DNA from 3 places in the Streptomyces sp. NBC_00090 genome. Region 1 is predicted to be linked to each of the others. Evidence: riboswitches for the same ligand, from Rfam matches in the RefSeq annotation. Region 1 holds a riboswitch; each other region holds the start of a gene.
What was found. Region 1 has a riboswitch for thiamine pyrophosphate ahead of OG361_RS28585 (thiamine ABC transporter substrate binding subunit). Riboswitches for the same ligand answer to the same signal wherever they lie in the genome.

Region 1 (7,758 bases):
CACCCCGCATCCGCGGACCGAAGGCCACGTTTCCGCCGACGTCCCGCTGCGGGAACAGCTGATGGTCCTGGAACATCAGGCCCACACCCCGCCGGTGTACCGGCACCCCCGCCTGGTCGGCGCCGCCGAGCAGCACCCGGCCGCCGTCGAGCGCCTGGAGCCCCGCGACGACCCGCAGCAGCGTGGACTTGCCGCTGCCACTGGGCCCGAGCACACACACGATCTCGTGCTCGGCGACCTCCAGGTCCACGGCGTCGAGCGCGGCCCGCTCCCCGAACCGCACGGTCGCCCCGTCCAGCCTCAGCATCAGAACTCCCCGGAGGTCCGGTCGGTGCGCAGCCGTTCGAGCAGCAGCAGGGACACCGCGCACACCACCATCAGAATCGTCGAGAGGGCCATCGCCTGCCCGTAGTTGAGCTCACCCGGCCGGCCGAGCAGCCGGGCCACCGCCACCGGCAGCGTCGGGCTGTCCGGCCGGGCGATGAAGACGGTCGCGCCGAACTCGCCGAGCGAGACGGCGAAGGCGAACCCGGCGGCGATCAGGAGCGCCCGCCGCACCAGCGGCAGGTCCACCTCCCGCCAGGCCCGCCACGGCGAGGCACCGAGCACGGCCGCCGCCTCCCGCAGCCGCTCGTCCACCGCCCGCAGCACCGGCAGCATCGTCCGTACGACGAAGGGGACGCCGACCAGGGCCTGCGCGAGCGGTACGAGGATCCAGCTGGCCCGCAGATCGAACGGCGGCTCGTCGAGCGTGATGAGGAACCCGAAGCCGACGGTGACGGCCGAGACCCCGAGCGGCAGCATGAGCAGCGCGTCGAAGCCCCGCACGAGCCGCCCGGCCCGCCGAGTGAGCGCGGCCGCCGCGAGCCCGCCGATCAGCACCGCGATGGCGGTGGCCGCCACCGCGTACCGCAGCGAGTTCCCGATCGCCTCCAGCGGCGGCACCAGGAAGGTCCCGGACTCGTCGAGCGAGCCGAGCGCCCGGTAGTAGCCGAGCCCGTACCCCTGCGGCCCCGCGAAGGAGCGCTCCACGAGCACGCCGAGCGGCAGCAGGATCAGCAGGGCCACCGAGAGGAGGACGCCCGCGAGCAGCGCCCACTGCCCGGCGCCGCGCGGCCGGCGCGCGGTCCGCTCCGGCGGCACGAGCCGCAGCGCGGTCTCCCGCCGTCGCACCGTCCGCGCGTGCACGGCCAGGATCGCCCCGACGGCGACGAACTGGACGAGCGTGAGGACGGCGGCCGTCGGCAGATCGAGCAGCCGGGCCGTCTGCCGGTAGATCTCGGCCTCCAGGGTCGAGTACGCGTCCCCGCCGAGGATCTGTACGACGCCGAAGGAGGTGAAGGTGAAGAGGAAGACCATCAGGGCGGCCGCCGACACGGCGGGCACGAGCGCCGGCAGGGTCACCGTCCGCCAGGCCGTCCAGCGCGAGGCGCCCAGGACCCGGGCGGCCTCCTCCTGGCGCGGGTCGAGCTGCGACCAGAGGCCGCCGACGGTCCGCACGACGACCGCGTAGTTGAAGAAGACGTGCGCGAGGAGGATCGCCCACACGCTGGTGTCGAGCCGCAGCCCCCACAGCTCGTCCGTCAGACCGCCCCGCCCCACGAGCGCCAGGAAGGCCGTCCCGACGAGCACGGTCGGCAGCACGAACGGCACCGTGACCACGGCCCGCAGCACGCTCTTGCCGGGAAAGTCGAAGCGCGCGAAGACATACGCGCCCGGCAGCGCCACGAGCAGGGTGAGACCGGTGGAGGCGGCCGCCTGCCACACGGTGAAACCGAGCACGTCGAGGATGTCCGGCCGGCTCAGCGTCTCGCCGATCCGGCCGAACCGCCAGACGCCGTCGGGCCGCAGCCCCCGGTCGACGATCGACGCGACGGGCCAGGCGAAGAAGACCCCGAAGAACGCGACGGGCAGGGCCATGAGGCCCAGCCGCGCCGCGCTCCCCCGGAGGCCGTGCTTCACGGTGAGGCCGCGTGTCACTTCAGGACGAGCGACGACCACTGCTGGATCCATGCGTCACGCTTCTCCGCGATCTTCGCGGGCGCCATGGTCTCCGGCTTCTCGATCACGACACCGTGCTTCGTGAAGAGCTCCGGCAGCGTCGCGTCCTTCGCGACCGGGTTGACGAACATCTGGAGCGGCATGTCGTCCTGGAACTTCTTCGAGATCAGGAAGTCGATCAGCGCCTTGCCGCCCTCGGGGTTCTTCGCCCCGTTCAGCAGACCCGCGAACTCGATCTGCCGGAAGCAGGTGCCGGTGGAGACCCCGGTGGGAGCCACCTTCGGCTGCGGCTCGCCGTACAGCACCTCGACCGGGGGGCTGGAGGCGTACGACACGACCAGCGGACGGTCGCCCTTGGCCTGCTTGCCGCCGGCCGAGCCGGAGAACTCCTGGTTGTAGGCGAGCTCCCAGCTGTCGACGGTCTTCACGCCGTTGGCCTTCAGCTTCTTCCAGTAGTCCTGCCAGCCCTCGTCGCCGTACTTCGCGGCCGTACCGAGGAGGAAGCCGAGGCCCGGGGAGGACCGCTCCGGGTTCTCGACGACGAGGAGGTCCTTGTACGCCGGCTCCGCCAGGTCGTCGAAGGTCTGCGGCGGCGCCAGCTTCTTGTCCGCGAAGTACTTCTTGTCGTAGTTGACGCAGATGTCGCCGGAGTCGACCGGGGTGACCCGGTGCTCCGCGTCCAGCCGGTACGCGGCCGGGATCCGGTCCACGCCCTTCGCCTCGTACGGGACGAAGATCCCGTTGTCGAGGGCGCGCGAGAGCAGGGTGTTGTCGACGCCGAAGAAGACGTCACCCTGCGGGGAGCCCTTGGTCAGGATCTCCTTGTTGACGGCCTCGCCCGCGTCCCCGCTCTTGAGGACCTTGACCGTGAAACCGGTCTGCTTCGTGAACTCCGCCAGCACCTCCTTGGAGGCGTTGAACGAGTCGTGGCTCACGAGGGTGACGGTCTTCGGCGCGGGCGCGCCGGTCTTGCCCGCGGCGTCGCGGACGTCCTCCGTGCCGCAGGCGGCGAGGGTGGTGACGCCCAGCGCCGCGACGAGCGCGGCGGCGGCCATTCTCTTCGTGCTCGCCGAAATGGTGGTGCTCACTGAGATTCCTCCTGGGTATGACCAGGAAGAGACGCGGCCCCGCCCACCCGAAGGTGGGCAGGGCGCAACAGCTCGAGTTACGACCGAACTTCCTACCCAGAATGACCTGGGCAAGGTTCAGAGGGTCTGCGGTCGCTGTGCTTGTTCGAAAAGCACGTCACCGCACTCTCAGCGCTGTGGCGCTCCCCTGTCGGAATATGGAGATGTGTTCGAGCTCAGGGTACAAGGTCAGCGCTCGGCGGCCGCCAGCTGTCCACAGGCACCGTCGATCTCCTGACCTCGGGTGTCCCGCACGGTCACCGGAACCCCGTGGCGGGCGATGGCCTCGACGAAGGCCTTCTCGTCCTCCGGGCGGGACGCCGTCCACTTCGACCCGGGCGTCGGGTTCAGCGGGATCAGGTTGACGTGCACCCGCTTCCCCTTGAGCAGCCGGCCCAGGAGGTCACCGCGCCACGCCTGGTCGTTGATGTCACGGATCAGCGCGTACTCGATGGAGACCCGGCGCCCCGACTTCTCCGCGTACTCCCAGGCGGCGTCCAGGACCTCACGCACCTTCCAGCGCGTGTTCACGGGCACCAGGGTGTCGCGCAGCTCGTCGTCGGGGGCGTGCAGCGAGACCGCGAGACGGCACTTGAAGCCCTCGTCGGCGAAGCGCAGCATCGCCGGCACGAGACCGACCGTGGACACGGTGATCCCGCGCTGCGAGAGCCCCAGACCGTCCGGCTCGGGATCGGTGAGCCGCCGGATCGCACCGACGACCCGCTTGTAGTTGGCGAGCGGCTCGCCCATGCCCATGAACACGATGTTGGAGAGCCGCGCCGGTCCCCCGGGCACCTCCCCGTCCCGCAGGGCCCGCATCCCGTCCACGATCTGGTGCACGATCTCGGCGGTCGACAGGTTCCGGTCCAGACCGGCCTGCCCGGTCGCGCAGAACGGGCAGTTCATCCCGCAGCCGGCCTGCGAGGAGATGCACATGGTCACCCGGTCCGGGTAGCGCATGAGCACCGACTCCACGAGCGTGCCGTCGTGCAGCCGCCACAGGGTCTTACGGGTCGTGTCGTCGTCGCACGAGATGTGCCGCACCACGGACATCAGGTCGGGCAGCAGCTCCCCGGCCAGCTTCTCCCGCGAGGCCGCAGGAATGTCGGTCCACTCGGCCGGGTCGTGCGCGTACCGCGCGAAGTAGTGCGTCGACAGCTGCTTGGCGCGGAACGGCTTCTCGCCGATCGCGGCGACGGCCTCCTTCCGCTCGGCGGGCGTCAGGTCGGCCAGGTGCAGCGGCGGCTTCTTGGCTCCGCGCGGGGCGACGAAAGTGAGTTCTCCGGGCACTGGACGGGCCACGATCGGGTGTCTCCTCAAAAGGCACGAGGTCTGACATCCCCGACGGGGGAGCGCGGCATGACGATGACGAAGCCGATGCCGAAGCCAGGAGACCTCACTGGACCGTCCCCGCGGCGGCGAGGACGACGGAAGGGCCCGCGGCGCGCACGCCACGAGCCCTTCCAGAGTACCCGCTGTCCGTCAACCCGATCCGACGGACGAAACCGACCGCCCGATCACCCGGTGCCGACGAACAACGCCAACAACAACCACACCACCGGCGCCGTCGGCAGCAACGAGTCCAGCCGGTCCATGATCCCGCCATGTCCGGGGAGCAGCGTGCCCATGTCCTTGATGCCGAGATCACGCTTGATCATCGACTCGCCGAGGTCACCGAGCGTCGCGCTCGCCGCCACCGCCAGACCGAGGATCAGGCCCTGCCACCAGGCCCCGTCGTCGATCATGAACTCCATGCACAGCGCGCCCGCCCCCATCGCGAAGGCCACCGCACCGACCAGACCCTCGCGGGTCTTGCCGGGGCTGATCCTCGGCGCCAGCTTGTGCTTGCCGAAGCGCCAGCCGACCGCGTACGCCCCGGTGTCGCTGACCACCGTCAGGATCAGGAACGTCAGCACCCGCTGCGGACCGTCGTCCGCGGTGAGCAGCATCGCCACGAACGTCGCGAGGAACGGCACGTAGAACGCGGCGAAGACACCCGCCGTGACGTCCTTCAGATACCCCTCGGGGGGCTCCGTCATCCGCCAGACGAGCACCGCGAGCGCCGTCAGCGCCATCGCCACCCAGGCACCCTCGGCGCCCCGGACGTAGCCGGCGACGACCATCGCCGCACCGCCGACCGCGAGCGGCACCAACGGAGCCTTGATCGCCTTGCGCTCCTGGAGGCGGGAGGTGAGCTCCCACAGACCCACGACCACCGCGACCGCTATCACCCCGACGAACGCCGGCTTCCAGATGAACAGCGAGGCGATGATGACGGCGCCGAGGCCGACTCCGACCCCTATGGCCGCGCCCAGGTCACGCCCCGCGCTCTTCTTCTGCCGGGGCGCCGTCGGCGCGGGCGGCGGAGGCGGGGTGGGGCTGGACATGGGCTCCTGCGGGTGCTCGTGCGGCGTCTCGTCACGGAACAGGGGACCGCTCGGGTGAGCGGCCCCCCGGCCGTGACCGTCCTGGAATCCGCCGGCGGGAACGTCGGGCACGATGGGCATGGGCCGAGTCTGCGCCGCCTGATGCCTATCGTATGCGGGACCCGCCGGGGCAGGCCCCTGGTCGGGTCCCCTGCGGCCGATGCCGCCCGGGGCCCCCCAGGAAGAGTCGTTCATCAGACCTCGAGCAGCTCGGCTTCCTTGTGCTTGAGCAGCTCGTCCACCTGCGCGACGTACTTCGCGGTGGTGTCGTCGAGCTCCTTCTCCGCGCGACGGCCCTCGTCCTCGCCGACCTCGCCGTCCTTGACGAGCTTGTCGATGGACTCCTTGGCCTTGCGGCGCACCGAGCGGATCGAGATCTTCGAGTCCTCGGCCTTGCTCTTGGCCACCTTGATGTACTCCCGGCGGCGCTCCTCGGTCAGCTCGGGGAACACCACCCGGATGATGTTGCCGTCGTTGCTCGGGTTGACGCCGAGGTCCGAGTCGCGGATGGCCTGCTCGATGTTGCGCAGCGCGCTCTTGTCGAACGGGGTCACCACGGCCATGCGCGGCTCCGGAACGGAGAACGACGCCAGCTGGTTGATGGGGGTGATGGCACCGTAGTAGTCCGCCACGATCTTGTTGAACATCGCCGGGTGCGCACGGCCGGTGCGGATCGCGGCGAAGTCCTCCTTGGCGACCACGACGGCCTTCTCCATCTTCTCCTCGGCCTCGAGGAGGGTCTCTTCGATCACCACATGCTCCTGCGTGTCGTCGCGTTGTGTCCTGCACGGTGGGTACGACCGGCAGGGCTCTGTCCATCCCCTTGCGGGGCGGTTCCCGGTTCGGGTGTCAGGCCCGGGTGCCCTGGTCGCTCACGAGCGTGCCGATCTTCTCACCCTTCACCGCGCGAGCGATATTGCCCTCGGTGAGCAGTTCGAAGACGAGGATCGGGAGCTTGTTGTCCCGGCACAGGGTGATGGCGGTGGCGTCGGCGACCTTGAGGTCGCGGGAGAGCACCTCGCCGTACTCCAGCGCGTCGAACTTGACCGCGCCGGGGTTGGCCTTCGGGTCGGAGTCGTAGACCCCGTCCACGCCGTTCTTGCCCATGAGCAGGGCCTCGGCGTCGATCTCCAGGGCCCGCTGGGCAGCGGTGGTGTCGGTGGAGAAGTACGGCATGCCCATGCCCGCGCCGAAGATGACCACGCGGCCCTTCTCCAGGTGCCGCACGGCCCGCAGCGGGATGTACGGCTCGGCGACCTGACCCATGGTGATGGCGGTCTGGACGCGGGAGTCGATGCCCTCCTTCTCCAGGAAGTCCTGGAGCGCGAGGCAGTTCATCACGGTGCCGAGCATGCCCATGTAGTCGGAGCGGGCCCGGTCCATGCCGCGCTGCTGGAGCTCGGCGCCACGGAAGAAGTTGCCGCCGCCGATCACCACCGCGATCTCCGCGCCGTCGCGTACGACCGCCGCGATCTCACGCGCGATGGCGTGCACGACGTTGGGGTCGACGCCCAGGCCCGTACCGCCGGAGAAGGCTTCTCCGGACAGCTTCAGCATGTAGCGGCCGGCCTTTTTGCCGTTGTTGTCGTCGCCCTGTACGGCGCCCTGGTTCATGGAGATCTCCTCGTGCACATACGAAGGAGGCCATTGCCTTGGGTCCTCGCGGTATCCCGTACGGCAATGGCCTCCTCGTCAGATCTGCGGTCGTCCTGCGCGGGGGCGGACGACTGCCTCAGACCCTACCGGGGTCCGGTGTCCGTCGCGTTCGCGGACGGACTCAGATGCCGACCTTGATGCGGGTGAAGCGCTTCAGGGTGACACCGGCCTCGTCCAGGATCTGCTGGACGGACTTCTTGTTGTCAAGGGCGTACGGCTGACCGAGCAGCGTCGCCTCCTTGAAGAAGCCGTTCACGCGACCCTCGACGATCTTCGGGAGCGCGGCCTCGGGCTTGCCCTCGGCGCGGGTGGTCTCCTCGGCGACGCGACGCTCGGTCTCGACGACCTCGGCCGGAACGTCCTCACGGGTGAGGTACTTCGGCGCGAAGGCGGCGATGTGCTGGGCGATGCCCTTGGCAACAGCGGCGTCGGCCTTGTCGAACTCGACGAGGACACCGATCTGCGGCGGGAGGTCCGGCATCGTGCGGTGCATGTACGAGAAGACGAAGCCGTCGGCGTACTGCGCGAAGCGGTCCAGGACGATCTTC
Region 2 (7,758 bases), 3.9 Mb from region 1:
TGGAGCGCGGCGGTGGCGTCGGCGACGGTCTCGCCGGTGACGTCGGGGACGTCGATCGGGGAGCCCTTGCTGACCACGAGGGCGACGGCCGAGTCGGGGCTGCGCTCGGTGCCGGGCTCCGGGTCGGAGCCGATCACGGCGCCCTGCGCGACGGAGTCGCTGAACTCGGTGGTGATCACCCCGGGCGCCAGCCCCTCCTTCTTCAGGAGCCGCTTGGCCTCCGGGAGCGGCTTGTTCCTGAGGTTGGGCACCTTCACCTTCTCGGGGCCCCGGGAGAGGGTGAGGGTGACCGTGGCGTTGCCCCGGACGCGCTCGCCGGGCGCAGGGTCGACGGCCATGACCGTGCCGCGCTCGTACACGTCGCTGAAGGCGCGCTTCGTCGTGCCGACCTCCAGGCCGGCGTCGGTGATCCGCTTCGTCGCGGTGGCCTCGGTCTGGCCGAGGACGGCCGGGACGCGGGTGAACTGGCCGGAATTGATGTACCAGACCCCGGAGCCGAGGCCGAGCGCCAGCAGGACGCCGAGGACGATCAGCAGGGGGCCGCGGGGAGGCCGCAGGCGGCGGGCCCCGGGAGCCTCCGGTTCGGGCAGCCGGTTCGTGTGCTCGACCGGCTGGACCTGCTCGGCATGTTGGGCCTGCTGGACGTCGGCCTCGGCCGGTACGGCGCGGGCGATCACGCTGGTCCGGTCGTCGGCGGTGTCCCGGGCCTCGGACCTGGCCTGCGGGGGCACGGCGTCCAGCTGCTCGTCGCCGAGCGCGGCGCGGGCCTCCCTGAGCAGGGCGAGCAGCGCGACGGCGTCGTGCGGGCGGACCTCGGGGTTGCGGGCCGTGGCGGCGGCGACCAGGTCGTCCAGCTCCAGGGCGAGCCCGGGGACGGTGGCGGACGGGGCGGGCACGTCGGTGTGCAGGTGCTGGTAGAGCACCTGGGCGGGGGTGTCGCCCGCGTGGGGCTTGGCGCCGGTCAGCATCTCGTACAGGACGACACCGCACGCGTACACGTCGGCGCGGGTGTCGGCGGTGCCGTGCTCGATCTGCTCCGGCGCCAGGTACGAGACAGTGCCGAGGACCGAGCCGGTGGTGGCGGTCGCGGAGCCCACGGCCCGGACCAGACCGAAATCGGCCACCTTGACCCGGCCGTCGTCCCCTATCAGGACGTTCTCCGGCTTCATGTCGCGGTGCACGAACCCGGCCCGGTGCGCGGCGCCGAGCGCGGCGAGGACGGGCTCCAGGATGTCGAGCGCGGCGCGGGGCGCGAGGGCGCCGCGCTCGCGCAGGACGTCGCGGAGGGTGCAGCCGGCGACGTACTCCATCGCCAGGTAGACGTACGCGCCCTCGGCGCCCTGGTCGAAGACGCCGACCACGTTCGGGTGGGCGAGCCGGGCGACGGACTTCGCCTCGCGGATGAAACGCTCGACGAAGGCGGCGTCCGTCGCGAGGGCGGGGTGCATCACCTTGAGCGCGAGGACGCGGTCGAGGCGGGTGTCGACAGCTCGGTAGACCGTGGCCATCCCGCCGACGGCGATGCGCGCGTCGACGCGGTAGCGGCCGTCGAGCAGCCGCCCGACGAGGGGGTCCTGAAGGGTCGTGTCCACGGCGTCGAGTCTACGAGCCGTGGACACGCGCCCCACGCGGATGCCCCGCTACTGCAGCGCAGCTGTGACGAGCGCCGCAGCCGGCCGGGGCGCGCGCGTCAGAACGCCGGGCGCTCGGGGTCCAGGTGCGGGCGGCCCTCCACGGGGGAGGAGGCCTCCGCGAAGTGGCGGCGGGGGATGCGGCCCGCCCGGTGCGCGAGCCGGCCCGCCTCCACCGCGTGCCGCATCGCCGAGGCCATCAGGACCGGCTCCTGCGCCCGCGTCACCGCCGAGGCCAGCATCACCGCCGCGCACCCCAGCTCCATCGCGAGCGCCGCGTCCGAGGCCGTGCCGGCCCCCGCGTCCAGGATCACCGGCACCCCCGCCCGCTCCACGATCAGCTGGAAGTTGTGCGGGTTGCGGATCCCGAGACCCGACCCGATCGGGGAGCCGAGCGGCATGATCGCCGCGCACCCCACGTCCTCCAGCTTCCGCGCGAGGACCGGGTCGTCGTTCGTGTAGGGCAGGACGGTGAAGCCCTCGTCGACCAGGGTCTCCGCCGCGTCGAGGAGCTCCACCCCGTCGGGCAGGAGGGTCCGCTCGTCGGCGACGACCTCCAGCTTGATCCAGTCGGTGCCGAGCGCCTCCCGCGCGAGCCGGGCGGTCAGGACCGCCTCGCCCGCCGTGAAACAGCCCGCCGTGTTGGGCAGGACGCGGATGCCGAGCCGCTCCAGGACGGAGAGGACCGAGCCCTGGACGGTCGGGTCGAGCCGCCGCATCGCGACGGTGGTCAGCTCGGTGCCGCTGGCGATCAGCGAGCGCTCCAGGACGTCGAGGCTGGGCGCCCCGCCGGTGCCCATGATCAGGCGCGAGGAGAACTCCGTACCCCCGAGGGTGAACACGTCGTCGGACATCGCGCTCAGCCCCCCTGCACCGCGGTGAGGATCTCCACCCGGTCGCCCTCGCCGAGCGGCGTCGCCGCCCACTCGCCGCGCGGGACGACGGTCTCGTTGAGGGCGGCGGCGACGCCGGAGCGGGCCGTGGTCAGCGTGGCGACGAGGGCGTCGAGGGAGAGGGGGCCGGAGAGCACGCGCGGTTCTCCGTTCACGGACACGTTCATGCGGGCTGCTCCTGACGTACGGGAGGAGTGGGGGAGAAACGCCGGGGGGTGAAGGGGCGCGCCTCGTCGGGGAGGGTGCCCGTGGTGAGCACCTCCGCCATGACGTCGCCGGTGACGGGGGTGAGCAGCACCCCGTTGCGGTAGTGGCCGGTGGCCAGGTGCAGGCCGGGCAGGGCGGTCGGCCCGAGCAGTGGTGCGTTGTCCGGCGACGCGGGGCGCAGTCCGGCCCGGGTCTCGGTGAGCGGCAGCTCGGTGATCCCGGGGACGAGCTCGTGGGCGTCGCGCAGCAGCTCGTACACCCCGCCCGCCGTCACCGTCGTGTCCCAGCCCAGCTCCTCGCTGGTGGCGCCGACGACGAGCTCGCCGTTCTCCCGCGGCACCAGGTAGACGTGGCTGCCGCGGACGACGGCCCGGACGGTCCGGGAGAGGAAGGGGGCGTACGCGGCGGGCACCCGCAGCCGCAGGACCTGGCCCTTCACGGGGCGCACCGGCGGCAGCACCTCCTCCGGCACGCCCGCGAGGCGTCCGCTGAGGCTGCCGGCGGCGAGGACGACCTGGTCGGCCGTCAGCTCCTCGCCGCCGGCGAGGACGACTCCGCGGGCCCGGTCCCCTGCCACCGTCAGGCGCTCCGCGAGGACGCGGTGGAAGACCACCCCGGCCCGTTCGCAGGCGAGGAGGAGCGCGGCGGCCAGCCGGCGCGGGTCGACCTGGTGGTCGCCGTCCACGCGCAGCCCGCCGCGCACGCCGGGGGCGAGCATCGGTTCGAGGCGGCGGCACTCGCGTCCGCTCAGCCACTCCGAGGTGAGGCCGCAGCGGGTCTGGAGGGCGTGCAGCTCGCGCAGGTGGGCGCGGTCGTCGGCGTCGAGGGCGACGGCGAGGGTGCCGCAGGCGCGGTAGCCGACGTCGTGGCCGGAGCCGGCCGCGGCGCCGCCGGTGGCCTCCGCGAGCTCGGCGACGAAGTCGGGATAGCGGCGGGCGGAGGCGAGGTTGAGACCGAGCAGGGTCTCCTCGCCGTAGTGGAGTTCGGTGACGGCGGCGAGCATCCCGGCCGCGACCCGCGCGGCCCCGCCGCCCGGATCCGGGTCGGCCACGGCGGTGCGCAGCCCGCGCTGCGCGGCCCGCCAGGCCGTGACCAGGCCGATGATGCCGCCCCCGACCACGAGGACATCGGAAGAACGCATGGGCGTCCAGCCCCTCCCTTCGCCGGCATGACCCGGATCAGGTTCGTACGGTCGGAGGCCGTCCCAGCCTCCCTCTCAGCCCGGTGCGTCCGGGCTCCCGCGAGTGCTTTACGCCCGCCACACTAGCTTCCGCCTCCGGCGGGCCACAGACCCCACCCTTCCTGACGGTTCGTCAGATGCGTAAGGTGGTCGGGTGAGCGAGCAGAAGCAGCCCCAGCAGCATGTCGTGATCGTCGGTGCCGGGATGGCGGGTGTGCAGACCGCCGTGGCCCTGCGCGAACAGGGCTTCACCGGCCCCGTGACCCTCATCGGGGCCGAGCCCCACCAGCCCTACGACCGGCCTCCGCTCTCCAAGGCGATCCTCCTCGGCAAGGCCGAGGACTCCGCCTTCGACGTCGACTTCGAGGCCCTCGACGTCGAGCTCCGCCTCGGCCTCGACGTCACCGGACTGCGCGCCGCCGACCACGAGATCGACACCGAGTCCGGGCCCGTCCCGTACGACGTCCTGGTCGTCGCCACCGGGGCCCACCCGATCACCCTGCCCGGCGCCGAGGGCGTCCCCGGGGTCCATCTGCTCCGCACCCTCGACGACGCCGTGCGCCTCGGCCCCGTCCTGGAGCGCCGCCACACCCTCGTGGTCGTCGGCGCCGGCTGGATCGGCGCCGAGTTCGTCACCGCCGCGCGCGAGGCGGGCTGCGCCGTCACCGTCGTCGAGGCGGCCGACCGCCCCCTCGCCGGGGCCCTGCCCGCCGAGGTCACCGCCCCCATGGCCGAGTGGTACGGGGCGAACGGCGCCGAACTCCTCACCCACGCGCGCGTGCGCACCGTCGAGCCCGGAGCGCCCGGTGAGCCCGGCGCCCCCGGCCGGGTCGTCCTCGCCGACGGCCGCGAACTGCCCGCCGAAGCCGTCGTCGTCGGCATCGGCGCCCGCCCCGCCACCGGCTGGCTCGCCGGCTCCGGCATCGCCCTCGACCCGAGCGGCGCCGTCACCGCCGACGACCGGCTGCGCACCTCCCTGCCCGACGTGTACGCCGTCGGAGACTGCGCCTCCTTCCCCTCCGCCCGCTACGGCGAACGACTCCTCGTCCACCACTGGGACAACGCGCTCCAGGGTCCGCGCACGGTCGCCGCGGCGATCACCGGCACCGACTCCGGGCCGTACGACCCGGTGCCCTACTTCTGGTCCGAGCAGTTCGGCCGTTTCGTCCAGTACGCGGGACACCACGCGGACGCCGACGAGCTCCTGTGGCGCGGCGACCCGGCGGAGGAGGCCTGGTCCGTGCTCTGGCTGCGCGCCGGGGTGCCGGTGGCCCTGCTCGCCGTCGGCCGCCCCCGCGATCTGGCGCAGGGCCGCAAGCTGATCGAGACGGCCACCCCCGTCGACCCGGAGCGCGCCGCCGACCCGTCCGTCCCCCTGAAGGCGGCAGTCCGGTAGGGCCCGAGTACCGGCTGTCGGTCCGGGATGGCAGGCTTGTCCCGTGACCGAGATTGACGTAAAGATCGATGCGCTCGTCCCCGCCTGGCTCTACGTGCCCGACATCGCGGAGATGCTCGATGTCGAGGTGACGCGCGTGCGGCAGCTGATCAAGGAAGGTCAGCTCCTCGCCGTGCGCCGTGGAGAGAACAACGCCCTGCAGATCCCCGCCGCCTTCATCCAGGGCGACGCGATCGTCAAGGGCCTCGTCGGGCTCCTGACCGTCCTACGGGACGACGGCTTCACCGACGAGGAGATGCTGGAGTGGCTCTTCACTCCGGACGAGAGTCTGCCGGGCACGCCCGCGCAGGCCCTCAACGAGAATCGCGGCACGGAGGTGAAGCGCCGCGCCCAGGCGCTCGCCCTCTGACGGCCGCACGTACCGAAGACACCACCAGCGGGTGTCGCGGTGGCCGGTCCCTCACGGGCCGGCCCCCGCGGCACCGGCTTCACCGACGGGGGGAACCCACCCATGCCCACACCTCGTGAGCGGCTCGCCGACGCCCGGCTCTACCTGTGCACCGACGCCCGGAAGCGCCAGGGCGACCTGCCCGCCTTCCTCGACGCCGTGCTCTCCTCCGGCGTGGACATCGTGCAGCTCCGCGACAAGGGCATGGAGGCCGGTGAGGAGCTGGAGCACCTCGCCGTCTTCGCCGACGCCGCCCGCCGGCACGGCAAGCTCCTCGCGGTGAACGACCGGGCCGACGTCGCCCACGCCATCGGCTCCGACGTGCTCCACCTCGGCCAGGGCGACCTGCCCGTGCCCGCCGCCCGCGCGATCCTCGGCGGCGAGGTGCTGATCGGCCGCTCCTGCCACGCCGAGACCGAGGCGGCCGCGGCCGCCGCCGAACCGGGCGTGGACTACTTCTGCACCGGGCCCTGCTGGCCCACCCCCACCAAGCCCGGGCGGTACGCGCCGGGGCTCGACCTCGTGCGGTACACGGCCGGTCTGGCCCAAAACCGCCCCTGGTTCGCCATCGGCGGCATCGACGAGACCAACCTCGACGAGGTCCTGGACGCGGGCGCCCGCCGGATCGTCGTCGTCCGGGCGATCACCGAGGCCGAGGACCCGGCCGCCGCGACCGCCTCCCTCGCCAAGCGCGTCCGGGAGCGAGCCGGCTCGTAGCGGCCCGTAGCCGTTCGTATCCGGTTTCTCACGACTCGTAGGGGCGGCCTCCCGCGCGGGACGGCGCCGCGATCTGTCCGAAAAGGTGTCCATCAGGCGGACGCCGTTCACAGTGCTCCCCGGACCCCGTCTAACCTGCCGGTATGGCCCTAGGTACCGCTTCCGTCCGATCGGACCGAGCACGCACGGTGCGCGAGATCCTCGCCTCCGGCGGCACGTCGTACTCCTTCGAGTTCTATGCGCCCCGGACCGAGAAGGGCGAGCAGGTCCTCTGGAACGCGATGCGCCGCGTCGAGGCGGTCGGCCCCAGCTTCGTCTCCGTGACCTACGGTGCCGGCGGCTCCACCCGCGGCGGCACCGTCAAGGCCACCCAGAAGATCGCCTCCGACACCACGCTCACCCCCGTCGCGCACCTCACGGCCGTCGACCACTCCGTCGCCGAACTGCGCAACGTCCTCGGCCAGTACGCGGACGCGGGCATCCGCAACATGCTCGCGCTGCGCGGCGACCCGGCCGGCGACCCGCTGGGGGAGTGGATCGAGCACCCGGAGGGCGTCCTGTACGCCGCCGACCTGGTCCGGCTGATCAAGGAGTCGGGCGACTTCTGTGTCGGCGTCGCCGCCTTCCCGGAGATGCACCCCCGCTCCACCGACTGGGACAGCGACATCCGGCACTTCGTGGACAAGTGCCGCGCGGGCGCCGACTACGCGATCACCCAGATGTTCTTCGACCCGGAGAACTACCTGCGGCTGCGCGACAGCGTCGCGAAGGCCGGCTGCGAGACCCCGATCATCCCCGAGGTCATGCCCGTGGTGAACGTGAAGACCCTCGACCGGCTGCCCCAGCTGAGCAACGCCGCCTTCCCCGCGGATGTGAAAGACCGCATCCTCGCGGTCAAGGACGATCCGGCCGCTGTACGCTCCATCGGTATCGAGTTCGCGACGGAGTTCTGCGCGCGTCTGCTCTCCGAGGGTGTCCCCGGACTGCACTTCATCACGCTGAACAGCTCCACCGCGACGCTCGAGATCTACGAGAATCTCGGACTGCACCAGCAGTCGTGACCGGTCGTACCCGCCCCGACCCGCGGCGGTGACCGTGGAGAGGGGCGGCGGGGCATGGGGTGGACGGTCCTCTACATCGCATTCGGCGTGGTCGCGTTGTGGCTGCTGGGGGAGGTGCTCCTCCAGTACAAGGCGCGGCTGCGCTGGCGTCTGCTCGCCTTCAGCGGCTTCCTCGGCGTCGTCCTGGGCGTCCTGCTGCCCTCGGTCGTGGTCATCATCGTCGGC
Region 3 (7,758 bases), 1.8 Mb from region 1:
CCACAGGTCGCATGGCAGAACCTGCAACTACCTTGGATTCCTTGCCCATTGGGCGTTTTCGATCATGCAGAAACGTGCCTGTCAATGCCTGCATATGCGGCCGTCCCGACCACCCCTCATCGCCCTACTATCGGCTCGCCATGACAGCAGCAGGGAAGCACCAGGTGAGCCGGGCACAGACCCGGGGAAGCCGGCAGGGCCGGGCAGGCATCCGGGACGTGGCCGCCGCCGCCGGGGTCTCCATCACGACTGTCTCCGACGCGCTCAACGGCAAGGGCCGACTCCCGGACGCCACCCGCCGCCACGTCCGCGAGGTCGCCGACCGGCTGGGCTACCGCCCATCCGCGGCGGCCCGCACGCTCCGTACGGGTAAGTCGGGACTCATCGGCCTGACCGTGACCACGTACGGGGATGAACCTTTCACCTTTACCGAATTCGCCTACTTCGCGGAGATGGCCAGAGCCGCCACATCGGCCGCACTCGCCCGGGGCTACGCCCTGGTCATCCTCCCCGCAACCTCCCGCCATGACGTCTGGTCGAACGTCGCCCTCGACGGCACCGTCGTCATCGACCCCTCCGACCACGACCCGGTCGTCACCGAACTGGTCCGGCAGGGCCTCCCCGTCGTCTCCGACGGACGCCCCGCCGGCACCCTTCCGGTCACCGCCTGGGTCGACAACGACCACGAAGCCGCCGTCCTCGATCTGCTCGACCACCTCGCCGACGCCGGCGCCCGCCGCATCGGCCTCCTCACCGGAACCACCACCGACACGTACACCCGCCTGTCCACCACCGCGTACCTCAACTGGTGCGAGCGGGTGGGCCAGGATCCCGTCTACGAGGCCTATCCGGCGCACGATCCGTGCGCGGGCGCCGTCGCGGCCGACCGGCTGCTCGCCCGCCCGGACCGACCCGACGCCGTGTACGGCCTCTTCGACCCCAACGGAACCGATCTGCTCGCGGCCGCGCGCCGCTACGGGCTGCGCGTACCGGAGGACCTGCTGCTGGTCTGCTGCAGCGAGTCCACCGTCTACGCCACCACCGAACCGCCCATCACGACGCTCTCCCTCAAGCCACGCAGGATCGGCACGGCCGTCGTCCAGCTCCTCATCGACGCCATCGAGGGGATCGACACCGACGGTCCGGTCGAGCAGGTGATACCGACCGAACTCATCGTCCGCACCTCCTCCCAGCGGCGCTCGCCGCGCACCACGGTCAGCCCGCCGCGCTCACCCGCGAAGGACTGAGAGAGGTCCGACAAAGGACCTGCCGAGGACCCGCCGAGGACCGACCGAGGGCTCGCCGCCCCTCGCCGCCTTCGCCCCTGCCCGTGGGCGGAGGCGGCGAAACCGAGCACCACACGGGCCCAACCCTGGACTGGACCTTCTCAATTCGGGCGAAACAACCGGTGAACCCGGAGTGGACCCGGATTCACCACCCCTGGTGCGTCACACAGGAGGACGCTCATTCCTATGATGGGCGGACGACACCGCGGACCACCCCGACCAGGCCGGTCCGCGATGTGCAGGGCATCGCGACGGTGGTGGAGGGGTCCATGACTCAGGGGGCCGGGCAGGAGCCCGTGGCGCGCACGGCGACATTGCGTGACTTCCGAGTACCGCCGTACGCCCGCGTGCCCGTACAGGGCCATGCCACCGAACCGTCGTCCACGGAGCCGTCGCCGACGCCCCCGTCGGCCGCCGAGCACCTTCCCCCCGTCGCACCGTCGCCGGTCGAAACCGTGCCCGTCGCACCGTCGCCGGTCGAAACCGTGCCGGTCGAGGCCCTGGTGGCCCCGCCCATGCCGACCACCGCACCCGCGCAGGCCGTCGAGACGGCACCGAGCGGGGCTCTCCCCGTCGTCGGCGCACCCGCCCCCGCGCCCGTACCCGCCGACCCGACCCTGCTCCTGGGCCGCCGCGTCGCCCCCGCGTACCCCGGTACGGCCGGTTCCTCCATCGTCTCCGTCGCCACCGGCCACCCCGGCAGCGCCTTCCCCGAGGGCCGGCTCCCGGAGGGCTACACCCCGACCGAGCGCGACCTCCCCGTCATCAACCGCGGCGACACCCTCCAGGTCCAGGTCACCGCCGCCTCCACCGCGGCCGAGCCCGCCGCCGCGACCGGCGAAGGACCGGGGCCCCTCTACGTCGTCGGCGACGTCCACGGGTACCTCGACGAGCTCGTCGCCGCCCTGCGCGCCCAGGGCCTCGTCGACGAGAACGGCGGCTGGGCCGCGGGCAACGCCCGGCTGTGGTTCCTCGGCGACTTCACCGATCGCGGTCCCGACGGCATCGGCGTCATCGACCTCGTCATGCGCCTCTCCGCCGAGGCCGCCGCCGCCGGCGGCTACTGCAAGGCCCTCATGGGCAACCACGAGCTGCTGCTCATCGGCGCCAAGCGCTTCGGCGACACCCCGGTCAACTCGGGCGCGGGCACGGCCACCTTCCAGGCCGCCTGGCTGCTCAACGGCGGCCAGAAGCACGACATGGACCGGCTGCAGGACGTCCACCTCCAGTGGATGTCCCGGCTCGACGCCGTGGTCCTGGAGGACGACCACCTCCTCCTGCACTCCGACACCACCGCGTACCTCGAATACGGCGAGACGATCGAGGACGTCAACGACACGGTCCACGAGATCCTCAACCGGAGCGACGCCGACGAGGTCTGGGACGTGTTCCGGAAGTTCACCAAGCGCTTCGCCTTCCGCGACGAGGGCGGTCCGCAGGCCGTCCAGGAGCTCCTCTCCACCTACGGCGGGCACCGGATCGTGCACGGCCACAGCCCCATCCCGTACCTCCTCGGCCAGGTCGGCACGGAGGAGAGCGAGGGCAACGGTGGCCCGATCGTCGACGGACCCCATGTGTACGCGGACGGGCTCGCGATCGCCATGGACGGCGGCGTGACGATGGCCGGAAAGTTGCTGGTCGTCCAACTCCCCCTGAACGGCTGACGCATAACCCTGCGCATCCGGGGAAGGCGATTTCCGGAAACACCCTGTCAGGTCGTGGCGTCACCGCAATACCATCGGACCATCCGTAGCAGGCTCTCCTCCGTTTCCGCCCGACCAGCCGTTCTCCACGGTTGATCCGGGCCTGCGGAGCATCGGGGGATGCACATGAACGTGGCTCCGTACCTGCTGACCGAGGACCGCGCCGAGTACGAGCGGGTCCTCGACGACGCACTGAGCACCGCCCACGCACGTCCTGATCTCGCCGGAGCCGGGACACGGCTCACGGTCGCGCAACTGCGCTCCATGGCCCTGAACGCGACAGCGCTGATCACCTCAGCGGCGTCGAGCGAGTACGACCACTTCGTGAAGGTCCGCGAGCAGAGCCGTATCGCCGTCGCCACCCGCGTCCCCGCCCCGCAGGACGGCTCCGGCGCGGGGATCGTCGCGATCGTCACCGTGATGGTGCCCGTCCTCGCGGGGGCGGCCGCCTTCATCTTCGTACTGGTCGGCGCGGTGCTGCACGCCATGGCGCCCACCGTGGCGTTCGGCGCGACGCTGCTGACGGCCGGTCTGGTCTTCGGTGCGGTCGCCGCCGCCGGCCTGCTCTGCGCGGCCGCCGGTCTCCTCCGGACGGCCCTGCGCAACAGCCCGACCGCGACGGTCTCGGCTTATGCGCCCACGACCGAGCCGGACGACGAACTGTCCCGCGCCCGGGAGGCCTGGCGCCGCGCCCTGCTCGAACGCGGCGTCCTCCCGTTCCTCCGCGACGCACTCGCCGCCATCACACCACCGAGCACACCACCCGGCGCACCAACGATCGGACCGCAGTCCGGACCCCAGGCCGTGCCGCAGTCCGGCCCCACGGATCCGCCCGGCCCCTGACAACGGCAACGGCCCGCGACTCCCCCGTGGGTCGCGGGCCGTTACCGGTTCAGTGGCTGCCGAGGTCACTCCGCCAGCGGCAGGTAGACACGGCTCCCGCTCGCCGCGAACTCCTTCGACTTCTCCGCCATACCGGCCTCGATCTCCTCCTGCGTTCCGCCGTGCTCACGCCGGATGTCCTGGGAGATCTTCATCGAGCAGAACTTCGGACCGCACATCGAACAGAAGTGCGCGGTCTTGGCGGGCTCCGCCGGCAGCGTCTCGTCGTGGAACTCCCGCGCCGTGACCGGGTCGAGCGCCAGGTTGAACTGGTCCTCCCAGCGGAACTCGAACCGCGCGTCCGAGAGCGCGTCGTCCCACTCCTGGGCGCCCGGGTGCCCCTTGGCGAGGTCCGCCGCGTGCGCCGCGATCTTGTACGTGATGACGCCCGTCTTCACGTCGTCCTTGTTGGGCAGGCCCAGGTGCTCCTTGGGCGTGACGTAGCAGAGCATCGCCGTGCCCCACCAGGCGATCATCGCCGCGCCGATGCCGGAGGTGATGTGGTCGTAGGCGGGCGCCACGTCCGTCGTCAGCGGGCCGAGGGTGTAGAACGGCGCCTCCTCGCAGATCTCCTGCTGGAGGTCGATGTTCTCCTTGATCTTGTGCATCGGGACGTGGCCCGGGCCCTCGATCATCGTCTGCACGTTGTGGCGCTTGGCGATCGTGTTCAGCTCGCCGAGCGTGCGCAGCTCCGCGAACTGCGCCTCGTCGTTGGCGTCCGCGATCGAGCCGGGGCGCAGACCGTCGCCGAGCGAGTACGTGACGTCGTACGCCGCGAGGATCTCGCAGAGCTCCTCGAAGTTCGTGTAGAGGAAGTTCTCCTTGTGGTGCGCGAGGCACCAGGCGGCCATGATCGAGCCGCCGCGCGAGACGATGCCGGTCTTGCGGCGCGCGGTGAGCGGCACGTACGGCAGGAGCACGCCGGCGTGGACCGTCATGTAGTCGACGCCCTGCTCGGCCTGCTCGATGACCGTGTCCTTGTAGATCTCCCAGGTCAGGTCCTCGGCCCGGCCGTCGACCTTCTCCAGGGCCTGGTAGAGCGGCACGGTGCCGATCGGGACGGGGGAGTTGCGCAGCACCCACTCGCGGGTGGTGTGGATGTTGCGGCCGGTGGACAGGTCCATGACCGTGTCGGCGCCCCACTTGGTCGCCCAGGTCATCTTCTCCACCTCCTCCTCGATGGAGGAGGTGACGGCGGAGTTGCCGATGTTGGCGTTGACCTTCACCAGGAACCGCTTGCCGATGATCATCGGCTCGATCTCCGGGTGGTTCACGTTCGCCGGGAGCACGGCGCGGCCCGCGGCGATCTCCTCGCGTACGACCTCGGGGGAGACGTTCTCGCGGATCGCGACGTACTCCATCTCCGGGGTGATCTCCCCGCGGCGGGCGTACGCGAGCTGCGTCACCGCCTGGCCGTCGCGGCCGCGGCGCGGCAGGCGCGGGCGACCCGGGAAGACGGCGTCGAGGTTCTTCAGCCCACCGCCGCGGGGCGAGGTGTGCTTGATGCCGTCGTCCTCGGGGCGGACGGGACGGCCCGCGTACTCCTCGGTGTCGCCGCGCGAGATGATCCAGTTCTCGCGCAGCGGCGCCAGGCCACGCCGTACGTCGGTGTCGATGGTGGGGTCGGTGTACGGACCGGACGTGTCGTACAGCGTCACGTCCTTGCCGTTGGTGAGGTGCACCTGTCGGACCGGCACCAGGAGGTCGGGGCGCGAGCCCTCGACGTACCCCTTGTGCCAGCCCGGCGTGCGGCCTTCCTGGTCGGAGGCAGGCGTGCGTGCATCCTGAATGGTCATGAGACCGATCTCCCTACGCCGGCATTACCCGGTAACAGGTTCGGCGGTCGGCGCAGCCTCTTCCCGTACGTGCGTACGGTGATCAGCGCCCTCTCAGCCCGGTGCTCCGAGCTCCCGCGTGTGCAAAGGTGTCACCACGCTAGCGTCATCCCTGGCGTGCTGAACAGTGGGCCCCCCACCGTTCTTGCGATGATCGGTCGGTGACTTCCCCCCAGCAGCCCCCCGAGCCGCACGGCCACGTCCCCGGTCCCGACCACGGGCACGGGCACGATTCCGGTCCCTCCCACGGGCACGGGCACAGCCACAGCCACGGCCCCGCGGCCCCCGTCTCCCGGCATCTGCGCAGGGTCATCGCCGCGATCCTGATCCCCTTCGCCACCGCCGTCGTGGTCGGGCTCGTGGTCCTGTGGCCAGGCGGCACCCCGGCGCACGAGCGCACCGGCGTCGGCTTCGACCGGCAGACCGAGCAGGGCAAGGTCGTCTCCGTCGAGCAGGTCGACTGCAAGGACGTGAACGCCGGCCAGGTCCCGCCGACCGGCGACACCTCCACGCCGGAGGGCCGCGAGGCGGTCAACGCCCAGCAGGGGCAGTGCGAGAAGGCGACGATCGAGGTCACCAGTGGCCCGGAGAAGGGGCGTACGTTCATCGAGATCGTGCAGCCCGACGCGCCGCGCCAACTGGACGAGGGGCAGGGCGTGGTGGTGGCGTACGCCCCCGACGCCCCGCGCGACCTGCAGTACTCGGTGACGGACGTGAACCGGAAGGTCCCGATGGCGGTGCTCGCCGGGATCTTCGCCCTCGTGGTCGTGGCCGTCGGCCGGATGCGGGGCGTGATGGCGCTCATCGCGCTCGCCGTGAGCTTCCTGGTGCTGACGCTCTTCATCCTGCCGGCGATCCTGGCGGGCTCGAACCCGCTGGTCGTGGCGGTGGTCGGGTCGAGTGCGATCATGCTGATCGCGCTCTACATGTGCCACGGGCTCTCGGCCCGCACCTCGGTCGCGGTCCTCGGCACGGTGATCTCGCTGCTGCTGATCGGTCTGCTCGGTTCGCTCTTCATCGAGTGGGCCTCGCTCAGCGGCAACACCGACGACAACACCGGCCTGATCCACGGCCTGTACCCGGAGATCGACATGTCCGGGCTGCTGCTCGCGGGCATCATCATCGGTTCGCTCGGCGTGCTCGACGACGTGACCGTCACCCAGACCTCCGCGGTCTGGGAACTGCACCAGGCCGACCCGCGCATGGGGCCGCGCGCGCTGTACCGGGCCGGGATCCGTATCGGCCGCGACCACATCGCCTCGGTCGTGAACACGCTGGTCCTCGCCTACGCGGGTGCCGCACTGCCGCTGCTGCTGCTCTTCTCCATCGCGCGGAGCAGCATGGGCACGGTGGCCAACAGCGAGCTGGTCGCCATGGAGATCGTCCGAACGCTGGTCGGTTCGATCGGCCTGGTCGCCGCCGTACCGGTCACGACGGCCCTCGCGGCGCTGGTGGTCTCCGCCGACCGGCCGGAGCCCGACACCGGCGACATGAAGCCGCGGGCGGCGACACGGGGTGGTCGGCGCCGTCGCGCGAAGTGAGTGGCTCCCGGCACAGGGTCCGGGTGAGGGCGGGTTCGTACCGCACCCGCACCCCGCACCCGTATGCGTGCTCGTAGTCATGCCCGGGCCCGTACTCGTACTCGTGCCCGTGCCCGTACTCGCAGTCGTGCCCGTGCTCGTGCTCGGTGTAGCTCCGGTCGCCCTGCCGACTGAGGTCAGCCGGCGTTCTCCTCTGCCAGAATCCGGCCGAGTGCCGCCTCCAGGTTGTCCTCGAAGTCACCGAGTGTCCGTTCCTGACCAAGCGGAACCAGTTTGTCCGTGCGGTCGAGGAACGCGACCAGCGGCGGCGCACTGGCCCGGAACAGGGCGCGGTCGCCGCCCACCTGGAGCCGGATGGAGACGTCCGAGAGCCCCTCGGGGTCCGTCGGAGCGATGTGCACATCACCGTCACCGCTCGGCCTGTTGATCCCGTCGAGCAGCAGTTCCCTGCCGAACGCCCAGGTCACAGGCGCGTCCCCGGGGAGGTGGAAGGTCATCCGCACCGCGTAAG

Region 2: it holds a riboswitch for thiamine pyrophosphate, as region 1 does, so the genes downstream of both, thiO (glycine oxidase ThiO) here and OG361_RS28585 (thiamine ABC transporter substrate binding subunit) in region 1, are expected to answer to the same signal.
Region 3: it holds a riboswitch for thiamine pyrophosphate, as region 1 does, so the genes downstream of both, thiC (phosphomethylpyrimidine synthase ThiC) here and OG361_RS28585 (thiamine ABC transporter substrate binding subunit) in region 1, are expected to answer to the same signal.

The regions. Positions count from the first base shown of each region.
Region 1 is NZ_CP108224.1:6,340,021-6,347,778, reverse strand. It holds gene OG361_RS28595 (ABC transporter ATP-binding protein) at 1-307, opposite strand, end outside; gene OG361_RS28590 (ABC transporter permease) at 307-1,920, opposite strand; gene OG361_RS28585 (thiamine ABC transporter substrate binding subunit) at 1,977-3,056, opposite strand; TPP riboswitch at 3,161-3,288, opposite strand; gene rlmN (23S rRNA (adenine(2503)-C(2))-methyltransferase RlmN) at 3,318-4,430, opposite strand; gene OG361_RS28575 (phosphatidate cytidylyltransferase) at 4,646-5,749, opposite strand; gene frr (ribosome recycling factor) at 5,749-6,306, opposite strand; gene pyrH (UMP kinase) at 6,404-7,168, opposite strand; gene tsf (translation elongation factor Ts) at 7,332-7,758, opposite strand, start outside.
Region 2 is NZ_CP108224.1:2,479,397-2,487,154, reverse strand. It holds gene pknB (Stk1 family PASTA domain-containing Ser/Thr kinase) at 1-1,592, opposite strand, end outside; gene OG361_RS10975 (thiazole synthase) at 1,691-2,485, opposite strand; gene thiS (sulfur carrier protein ThiS) at 2,491-2,691, opposite strand; gene thiO (glycine oxidase ThiO) at 2,688-3,872, opposite strand; TPP riboswitch at 3,870-3,983, opposite strand; gene OG361_RS10960 (NAD(P)/FAD-dependent oxidoreductase) at 4,117-5,307, shown strand; gene OG361_RS10955 (Rv2175c family DNA-binding protein) at 5,351-5,716, shown strand; gene thiE (thiamine phosphate synthase) at 5,819-6,472, shown strand; gene metF (methylenetetrahydrofolate reductase [NAD(P)H]) at 6,616-7,533, shown strand; gene OG361_RS10940 (hypothetical protein) at 7,588-7,758, shown strand, end outside.
Region 3 is NZ_CP108224.1:4,588,137-4,595,894, reverse strand. It holds gene OG361_RS20480 (LacI family DNA-binding transcriptional regulator) at 141-1,247, shown strand; gene OG361_RS20475 (metallophosphoesterase) at 1,556-2,950, shown strand; gene OG361_RS20470 (hypothetical protein) at 3,110-3,832, shown strand; gene thiC (phosphomethylpyrimidine synthase ThiC) at 3,898-5,667, opposite strand; TPP riboswitch at 5,661-5,795, opposite strand; gene OG361_RS20460 (YibE/F family protein) at 5,868-7,247, shown strand; gene OG361_RS20455 (SsgA family sporulation/cell division regulator) at 7,424-7,758, opposite strand, start outside.